DNA from 3 places in the Vibrio sp. SCSIO 43137 genome. Region 3 is predicted to be linked to each of the others. Evidence: riboswitches for the same ligand, from Rfam matches in the RefSeq annotation. Region 3 holds a riboswitch; each other region holds the start of a gene.
What was found. A riboswitch is a leader RNA that binds a small molecule or an ion and turns the genes downstream of it on or off. The one in region 3 is predicted to bind cobalamin.

Region 1 (3,281 bases), on a different replicon from region 3:
GCCGCCTTTACGACCCAGACTGGTAATATAAGCAACACTTTTCTGTTCTGTCAGTGCCTGCTTTGATTCATCGGCTTTAACAAAACCGACCGGAATTCCGATAATAAGGGCAGGTTTTATCTCTCCCTGCTCAACCATCCTCAGTACTTCATATAACGCCGTAGGTGCATTTCCCACTCCGACAATGGCACCATCAAGCAGACCGGCATCGCGGGCCTTTCTCATGGACCAGATAGCGCGTGTATCGCCTTTTTGTTTAGCAGTCGCAATCACATCAGCATCACTGATAAAACAGTGAGCCGTATTGCCATAAACACTCATACGCTGAGCACTAAGACCACTGGTTATCATGGTGACATCACTAATGATCGGGCACCCCGCTTTCAGCGCTTCAATTCCTGCATCAACGGCACCCTGACTAAAACGGAACAGTTTAGAAAACTCAAAATCACCTGTGGTATGAATCGCCCGCCGCACCACCTGCCACTCGGGTTCGCTAAAGCTGTGGCCGCCGTAAATCTCCTCTATTTCCCGGTCAATAATGGCGAAAGAACCTTCTTCTATTACTCTCCCCTGCCGGGTCATCTGTTTCATTTTATCCACTGTTATTTTCCTTGATTTTCCTGCGGGTTTGGGAAGGCAGCCAGAAGCTGACCGTCAAAATTAATTAATCTGACCTCTACTTCCAGAGCATCCGCCACATAACGACGGGCGTGACCATGGGCTTCTCTGCATAACCTTTCCAGATAAGCCGGATGTTGATCAGTTCCAACCAGCTCAAGTACATGGCGGCCGGTATTTGCCCTTTCGATTTGACTACAGAGTTGTTTCTCTAACTGCTCTTGCCGGGCAATTTGTGCAAGATGGCTGAAATCAATAGCGTGCCCTGACACATGGGTCATCATTCGTCCCGATACCAGCTTTGCCATCTTTCCGATCATGGCAATCAGAGTCACCTTCTCTATCTGGTAGCGCTTGGATGCCCTTAGTCCGACGCCGATAAAATCTCCCGCCTGGATAAATGCCATAGCTGAAAGCTGCGGAAGCAGAGCCATTGCGGCTTTTTCCGAACGGCTTCCTGTGGTCAGCACTAAATGCCTGCTGCCGTTAGCACTGGCTATCTGAACCGACTGACGCACTGAGGCAGCGAAAGCAGAAGTGGAATAAGGTTTTACCGTTCCCCTTGTTCCCAAAATAGAAATTCCGCCTATCAGACCAAGGCGCTCACTGATAGTCTGTTTCGCCACCTCTTCTCCTCGGGGTACAACTATCTCCAGCTCCAGCCCCTTAAACTCTGAATCAGGTTGCGAAACCCATTCAAGCGCTGCCATCTCAAGGATATTCTTTCTCGGTACCGGGTTAATTGCCGCCTCACCTACCGGAAGTTCAAGGCCGGGAAGTGTTACCACTGCGACACCTTTACCGCCTTTCAGGCTAATACCTTCTGCTTTTACCTTACGGGCGATACACTGAATTTCAATGCCGTGGGTACAATCGGGATCGTCTCCGGCATCTTTAATCACACCAGCAATAACCTGCTGTTCACCATGCAAACAGGCAAGTTCAAATGTCGCGTAATCACGATTAGGAAGTTGTATCTCAATTCGGGAAAAGCGCTCCTGATTAACCAGATAGCGTACGGCTGCTCTGGCAGCAGCAGCGGCACAAGCGCCTGTGGTATAGCCACCTTTCAGATCTTTTCTACTTGCTGAGCGCTTTAATTTTCCCACCAGATATCCCATTGCTTTCGTTAACTGAACAACTTTAAGGAACAGGGCAATGGCTTTTGGGCGTGATACAAAAGGATGCAGGCTTAATACCATCCAACTGAATACGTCAAAAGAGAAATGTGTTGCCTTTCGCCATTACACCCTGACATTGAGTTGTCCTATCAACTCCAATAATCTGTGCAGGCATAAACGCAACTTAGATTCAACTTCCAGGTGCTCCCGCCCGGATCATTGGAGTGCAGTGTAGTTAGCAGGCTCTGACTTACAGTTTTCAATATTGGATAACTGTTTACAGTTGCGGGTACAGTTCAGGGTTTTCACCTGATTCACTTTTAAGCTTTATAGGCCCAGTTCACTGACTAGATATATAAAGCACTAACTACTGAAAAAGTTTCTCACAGCACTTGGATGTGTAATTTGATTAATATCAATTTTACTAACACGTAAAAAAGGTGTGCGACGGTTTTTCAATTGCGAAATTTAACTCAGTGAAGGTAGAACTCCTGATACTTCAGGCACCTGAGAGGAGAAGTTCAACATCCGATAGCTCATGGCAAGTTATTGATTAGTTTCTTTTTTAGTGAACATCATCACGATTAAAAACATTTATCGCCAATACCGCTTTTAACTGTAACTTTTACTATGGACTTATAATTAACCCACCAAATTTGCACCATAACTGTACAAAAAATAACTAAGCTTCAGTCAGAAATTAATATATGGATTATTTTGCTGTAATAACGTCCGAAATACATTAAATATACAATTTAAAGACAACTATTATATTCTTGTAATTTAACATTCACATTTTGACGGCTGCTTTCGGCAAATAGTGATTGAAATCAACCAGTTCAGCTTCCACAAAAAGTGTTATGCATTTCAAAAAAATGTCTCATTTTCAATAAAAACTTAAGCGTAAACATAAAGTTTAACTAATATTCGTTGACTTCCTCCGATATTGATTTAAGCTCCTCTTCGGCTAGAAAGAAAAGCTTTTGTTTTAGGATTTACAAGTCGTTGGTCAGCTCATAACTCTCCGCCGTGTTGTATCTAAATAGCAATCTATTTTTTCCACGCTATAAGTAGTCCCTTAAGGGATCAACACAATTTTTATTAGGAATAAAGACTATGTCTAACACAGTGACTGGTACAGTAAAATGGTTTAACGAAACTAAAGGTTTCGGTTTCATTCAACAAGAAAACGGCCCTGACGTGTTCGCACACTTCAGCGCTATCCAAGCTGACGGCTTCCGTACTCTTGCTGAAGGTCAAAAAGTTGAGTTCACTGTAACTCAAGGCCAGAAAGGTCCTCAAGCTGAGAACATCAAACCTGTTTAATCCGGTATTGATACATCGCTAAAGTTTCTATAGCCAGTCATACGACTGGCTATTTTTTTGATTAAGACTTATCGCTAAGTGACCTCAAAATGCAGGATTCAGAGCTGCATTTTGAGATGACTTAACATTTATAATGAGAGTGTTGTTGTGGCCTTAAAACCAACGATTTTCAAGTTTCGTATCGCCCTGACAGATATGAATCGCGACTATTAC
Region 2 (3,281 bases), 1.4 Mb from region 3:
TATAAAGAATACGTTCATAGCCCTGCACCATTTTGCAGGTATCTTCGTCCATACCTGAGCGTGGAGGATCGACAAAAATAGTATTGCAGTTGTAGCTGCTCAAATCGACATTCTGTTGCTTTAGCCTGCGGAATTCTCTTTTCCCTTCCATCGCTTCAGTAAACTCTTCGGCAGACATACGAATAATCTGTACATTATCTATCTTGTTAGCGGCGATATTAAATTGCGCCGAATCTACAGAAGGCTTGGCCAGCTCTGTAGCCAGTACCCGTTCAAAGTTTTGTGCCAGAGCAAGAGAGAAGTTACCGTTACCACAGTAGAGCTCAAGCAAATCGCCACTGCTATCTTCTGTGCAGTCTACTGCCCATTCCAGCATTTTCTGTGCAACTTCACCATTAGGCTGAGTAAAGCTGTTTTCTACCTGCTGGTAGATATAGCTTTTACTGTGCACGTTCAGCTTCTCAATCACATAATCCTGATCGAGAACGATCTTCATTTTACGGGCGCGGCCAATCAAGTTCAGATTGAAACCTTCGTTGTTTAGGCGTTGTTTCAGCTCTTTTGCTTCTTTAATCCAGTTATCATCTAGTTGGCGATGGTAAAGCAGGGAAACCAGAATTTCACCGCTTAAAGTAGAGAGAAAATCAACCTGAAACAGTTTGCGTCTGAGGGTGTCATTACCCTTCATCGCTTCAATAAGCAGCGGCATTAAATCGTTAATCAGGCGGCTGGCTGCCGGGAACTGATCGACTCTGTATTTCTGCTTGGTTTCCTGATTAAACATGATGTAGTAAAGCTCTTCGCCCTCATGCCAGACCCTGAACTCAGCCCTCATTCGGTAGTTCTGGATAGGAGAGTCAAAAACCTCTAGCTCAGGCGCATCGTATGGAGCAAACATCTGAGTTAAGCGTTCTACTTTCTCGTCCAGCTGTTGCTGATAGCTGTTTGGGTTTACTTCAAGTGTTGTCATCGATCGGCCTTTAACTTTAAACAGGGAGCGCAGATTTTATTCAATCCTTATCTCTTGTCCAGCACTGTTATGAAATTCTCTCATGCAGTGCTGATAATTTTAGCACTAGACAGAAAGCAGACTGATAATTAATATCGTTTGCGCTGGTGGTCGTTATCTTCAGGAAATAGTTTTTGATGAATAACAACTTTCAGGGAATCTGGTGAAAATCCAGAACTGACGCGCAGCGGTAATAGAGAACGGGCATCTGACGGGAAACCGACACACTGCAATTTGCGGGAAGTGAGATGTAAGGAAGGCAAATCGAACTGATTTGAAACGCTCTGAAGTCCGAATACCTGCCAGCAAGTAGTGAGCAATCACATACTGGAATATACGCGATTTTAGGATGAAAAAAATGAAAAAAACCGTTCTGGCGACCACTGTTACGTCGCTATTTTTTGCCGCGCCTAATATTTATGCGCAATCCCCTTCAGATGTAGAGACGATGGTGGTAACTGCCACCCGATTTGAGCAATCTCTGCAAACTAGCACGCTTCCTGTTGAAGTTATTACCAAAGAAGAAATTAATGCCATTCAGGCTAAAAGTGTATCTGAGATACTACGAAGATTGCCGGGTGTTCAAATCGCCTCTAATGGTGGCTATGGGCAATCTCAAAGTATCTTTGTTCGTGGCACTGAATCGGATCATGTTCTTTTTTTAGTTGATGGAGTCCGTATCGCTAGCGCTACAACGGGTACTGCATCGGTTTCGGCTATTCCTGTCGTGGCGATAGAAAGGATTGAATTTATTAGAGGCTCCAGAGGCGCTGTTTATGGCTCTGATGCTATTGGCGGTGTAATAAATATCATCACTAAAACTGATCGTGATGAAGGCGCTTTAGCCGTTGGTATCGGCAGTGATAAATTTTCACAAGGGCAGATATCCGTTTCGAAAAATGTATCCGAAAAGCTGAATGCTTCTTTTGCAGCAAACAAGTCACGTACGGAAGGCTTTTCAGTGACAGATACTGCCGGCAGTGAAGATGATGATGGTTATAAATCTGACGATATTATCGCTTCAGCAGACTATAAAATTAATGATAAATACAGCATTGATATACAGACTTTTTATCATGAAGGTGAAGTTGAGTATGATGCAGGTAACAGATATAAAGATGAGCGTATCTTCAACGTCGCAGGCACGCTGAACTTCCAAAACGATACTCTTGATTCAAAGCTTCAGTTGGCGGTCAATCAGGACTCAGCCAAGAGCCACACTCCGGGCGGGGTTTCCCTGTATCAGACCGACAGAAAGTCGCTTCTGTTTGCTAATCAATATCGTGTTAATGACGATTTATCTATCGGTGCAGGCCTAGACTGGTATCGTGATGATGTATCCAAATCAAGTGCAAACTTCACTGAAACATCCCGCCACAATACCGCATTGTATCTGAGTTCTCTTTATGACAAGCATGACTATCAGATAGAAGGTGCAGTCAGAACCGATGACAATGAGCGTTATGGCAGAAATACTACCTGGCAGTTGGGTGGTGGCTGGAATGTAAATGAGAATTACCGTTTAACGGCTAATGTCGGGACTGCTTTTAAAGCACCGTCATTTAACGACTTATATTCACCATTTGGGGGTGTTGCCACCCTTAAGCCTGAAGAGTCCGTTAACTACGAAGTTGCCCTGGAATCCAGTGCTGAGCTGTTTGACTGGCGTGTTGCTGCTTATGTAAACCAGATTGATGAGCTGATTGACTGGAGGCCTCAGGGGTTAAACTATTCACCGCAAAATATTGGTGAAGCGGAGATCAAGGGCGTTGAGTTCTTGGTCAATTTTGAAACTGGTGATTTTAGCCACAACATCAGCATTGATATTATGGATCCGCAAGATAAAGAGAGTAACCGCCAGTTGGCACGAAGAGCAAAAGAGAGTGCGAAATGGAACATCACTTACTATGCAGATAAGTGGCAGGCTGATATTAGCTATCTATATCAGGGGACGCGATATGATTACCCATCTTCAGGCAAGGTAAAACTTGATGCTTACTCGTTGGTTGATTTGTCTGTCAGCTACGATGTTCTGGACTCCCTTACTCTCAGAGGGCGGGTTGCAAACCTGTTTGATGAGGATTACGTATTAGCTAATGGCTACAATACACAAAAAAGAGCCTATTTCGGTACACTGGAATACCGATTCTGATGAAATTGACCGCCTTCGGGCGGTCTCTTATATCGCCCCCAAGCTTGAAAATCGGATGTTTGAGCGTATGATCTGCGGTTCTCTCTGACAGGATAAACCGCCGTGTTAAGTAATACCCAA
Region 3 (3,281 bases):
GATAATAACCACGGGAATCATCCCTTTAGTCATACCGTATAACAATTCGCCAATGACAATTTGCCAGCGTTGATTCGGTGCCAGTAAAAACTCTTCAAAAATCTTCAGGTAAAAGCGGCTGATATTAATCTCTGTGGCTATATTGTAACTCTGGTTCATACTTGCCATGGCTAAAAGGCCGGGAAGCAAGAAGGTGAGATAGTCGATTCCTTCAACCGTTGTCCCTTTACCCACGCCAAAACCGAACGCCATCAGATAGAGAAAAGGAGGAACAGCACCGGCGAGAACGGTACGCACCAGCTTCTTTCTGAGAATGCTGCATTCGCGGTAATAAATACCTTTAACTCCGTTAAGCATTTTTCAAAAGCCTCTTTCCTGTCATGGTAATAAATGCGTCTTCCAGCGTGGTTTCCCGGATGCTCACTGCGGTTTCTGTAATTTGCTCCAGACGAGTTAATGCCTGCGTTCTGCAGTCAAAAAATTCCTGTTTAAGCTCCTCGCCCTGAATATCGACAACATACTGACCAACCGCTTTTTTAAGTGTCTCAGGGGAACCCTCAGTGATTATCTTTCCCTGCTCGATAAAGATGACTCTGGCGGCCAGCTTTTCAGCTTCTTCAATATAGTGAGTGGTGAGAAATATAGTGCACGCCTGCTGGCGATTAATTTTACTCAGAAAAGCCCACATCTTGCGGCGGCTATGGGGATCCAACCCTACGGTCGGCTCGTCGAGAAACAGAATTTTCGGTTTGTGCATAAGGGCACGGGCAATAACTAACCTGCGCTTCAATCCACCGGAAAGTTTTCCTGCAGGTTTCTTGGCATGATCAGTGAGTTCGGCAAACTCAAGACACTCTCGGATACGCTGGCTTAGCTCTGCACCCTTCATATGATAAAGGTATCCGTGTACCCGCAGGTTCTCTTCAAGGGTAAGTTCCCGGTCAATATTGTTATGCTGAGGAACCACACCAATCAGTTTTTTAAGGTTTACCCTTCGCGGGTGATACTTCTCTCCCTGATAAAGAACTTCACCGCTACTGGGCTCCAGCAGGCCAGTTAACATTTTTATTGTGGTGGTTTTACCGGCACCATTGGGACCAAGGAAGGCACAGATTTCACCCTTATAAAGGGTAAAATCTACTTTATCGACCGCTGTTGATTTATCAAACTGGCGGCTTAAGGCGATTGTCTCAATGATCGGAACAGCTGCGGTTTGTAATGACATAGTCAGGCTCTCTAAAACTGGTAAAAGGGGCCGGCGTCAATCCGGCCCTGCGGACAGTTGTTTATTACTTAAGAGTGATACCTGTGTCTTTAGCAGCATCGGCCAGGTGCTGAAGATAAATTTTCTGAATGTCACTGTTACTGCCAAGACCGGCAAGAACGGGTGTTGTCTTGATTCCGGCATTCGTCAGGGCAATTTTCCACGAATCATCTTCGTCGCCTGCCATATCGTTAGTAGCGTGATCGCCGGCAACCACCATTAGCGGCTTAAGCAGCACTTTTTTAATGCCGTCTCGTTGCAGCTTAGCCAGAAGAGTGTCAAAACTCGGATTTCCTTCCACCAGCCCGACATAAGATGAAACTTGTGGGTAATCTTTGTTTAACTGCTCTTCCAGTTCGTAATAGAGGCCGGTAGAGAGGTGTTCATTGCCGTGCCCCATATAAACAAGAGCCGCGCCATCTTTTTCTGCCTGCATAACGTCAGATTTAAGTGCCTGACTGAGCTTTTCTATATCCTGACCATACTCGTAGGCATGCCCCCAGGTTCCCATCAGCGGCCGGCCAATGGCTACCTTGTTAAACGGTTTATATTTCTGCTTAATGGTTTCAATGGAGGCTAATGCATCTACATAGGCTTTCAGATCGATAAATTCTTCGCCATGGGTTAACAGAGTGGTCTGAACCACAATATCTCTGTAGCCTTCATTTTGGAAATCAGCCATGGTACCGAGAACATTTTTTACCTGATAAAAAGAGTCCGGTACTTCAGGGTGCTCTTTTTTATATTGTTCATCGTTCTGACGCTTGTGCCATTTCTTTCTGATAATGTTTGAAGTAAAAGCAAAGCGAACCGGAGTGTCCGGATAAGCTTTCTGAATTTCCTGCTGAATGCCGATTAGTGAATCTACAGCGGTATTGTAAGTGGTTCCGAATGCAGCCAGTACAATGGCCGACTTCTCTTGTTTTTTCTGTTTCATAGAATTATCTGCATAGACTGGGGCGGATAGAAAGCAGGCTGCTGATATAGACACAAGAGCCTTGGTAACTATTTTTTTAAGCTTCATGGAAAGTCTCCGAAATAACATTTAATTATTAACCTTTCTTTGCTGAGAAAGGTTATTTAGTTTTGCTAATTCAAAAACAGGCAGATGGGAAGTTACGCTCTATTTATTACAAAGAGTTGTATTGTTAATAATTAGAAATCGTCGAGTAACCCGCTCGCTTGTTTTACGGAGAAATTAATCTCCCGTCAAAAGGCAGGTCTCCTGGCTTATGGGTCTTCACTCTTTTGCTATCCTTCCCGAAAATTTCAGTGGATATTGTCGCAAACAGCTCGCCATTTACAGTTGCGGGTACAGCCCGGGAATTACACCCGGTTCCCTTTTCAAAACGTCAATTTCAGTTTCACCTTTAGACTGACCTAGTGTGCCCAGCAAATGGTCTGCTAAACCTGAGATAGGTCAATTTTAAGTTAATTGTCTGAAATACAATTTAAAATTCTTGAGAATGACTGTGATTTTTAACAGTTATTTGAGGGGGCTTACTCAACAGCAACGGATTCCTGTTGGCGGGAAGCCGGTGTGCCGATGCGGCTTTTAATAATGCCTGCCAGTGCCACCACAAGCCAGATAGAGTTAGAGGTAAAGTTTGGCCAGTTCTGATCCATGTAAAGAATCGGGAGAATGGCTATTGGCGCCAGAACATTGACGTAGCGATAATAGTCAAGAGACATACGCTGATTGAGTAGCAGCCAGTAGGCTGCCAGATAAAGCCAGACGGATAACCAGCCAAGTATATCTATAGCTAACTGGTGGGCATTACTGTAATAGGCGATTACGTCTCCCAGCAATAAACCGATAACAACGCCGGCAAACACCCGGCCGTCAAACAGACGCAGATCGGGTACGCGGTTGTAACAAGCGAGAACGCTGACGACTATCCAGACCAGGTTAATAACCGCTATCTGATAGGAGTTGATGCTAACAGAATAGATCACCAAAAACAGACAGCCTGATGCATTAAGAAGATAGTAGAGGCGGTTCTTTTCAATGATATTC

Region 1: linked by a shared signal. The riboswitch ahead of PK654_RS20305 (cobalt-precorrin-5B (C(1))-methyltransferase) and the one ahead of PK654_RS08315 (sirohydrochlorin cobaltochelatase) in region 3 are both predicted to bind cobalamin.
Region 2: linked by a shared signal. The riboswitch ahead of PK654_RS15020 (TonB-dependent receptor domain-containing protein) and the one ahead of PK654_RS08315 (sirohydrochlorin cobaltochelatase) in region 3 are both predicted to bind cobalamin.

What each region holds. Positions count from the first base shown of each region.
Region 1 is NZ_CP116384.1:972,250-975,530, forward strand. It holds gene PK654_RS20300 (precorrin-8X methylmutase) at 1-594, opposite strand, end outside; gene PK654_RS20305 (cobalt-precorrin-5B (C(1))-methyltransferase) at 606-1,823, opposite strand; cobalamin riboswitch at 1,963-2,125, opposite strand; gene PK654_RS20310 (cold-shock protein) at 2,859-3,068, shown strand; gene PK654_RS20315 (YaeQ family protein) at 3,216-3,281, shown strand, end outside.
Region 2 is NZ_CP116383.1:3,196,525-3,199,805, reverse strand. It holds gene trmA (tRNA (uridine(54)-C5)-methyltransferase TrmA) at 1-970, opposite strand, end outside; cobalamin riboswitch at 1,098-1,330, shown strand; gene PK654_RS15020 (TonB-dependent receptor domain-containing protein) at 1,368-3,161, shown strand; gene murI (glutamate racemase) at 3,264-3,281, shown strand, end outside.
Region 3 is NZ_CP116383.1:1,786,134-1,789,414, reverse strand. It holds gene PK654_RS08325 (ABC transporter permease) at 1-357, opposite strand, end outside; gene PK654_RS08320 (ABC transporter ATP-binding protein) at 350-1,225, opposite strand; gene PK654_RS08315 (sirohydrochlorin cobaltochelatase) at 1,290-2,201, opposite strand; cobalamin riboswitch at 2,463-2,651, opposite strand; gene PK654_RS08310 (CBU_0592 family membrane protein) at 2,765-3,281, opposite strand, start outside.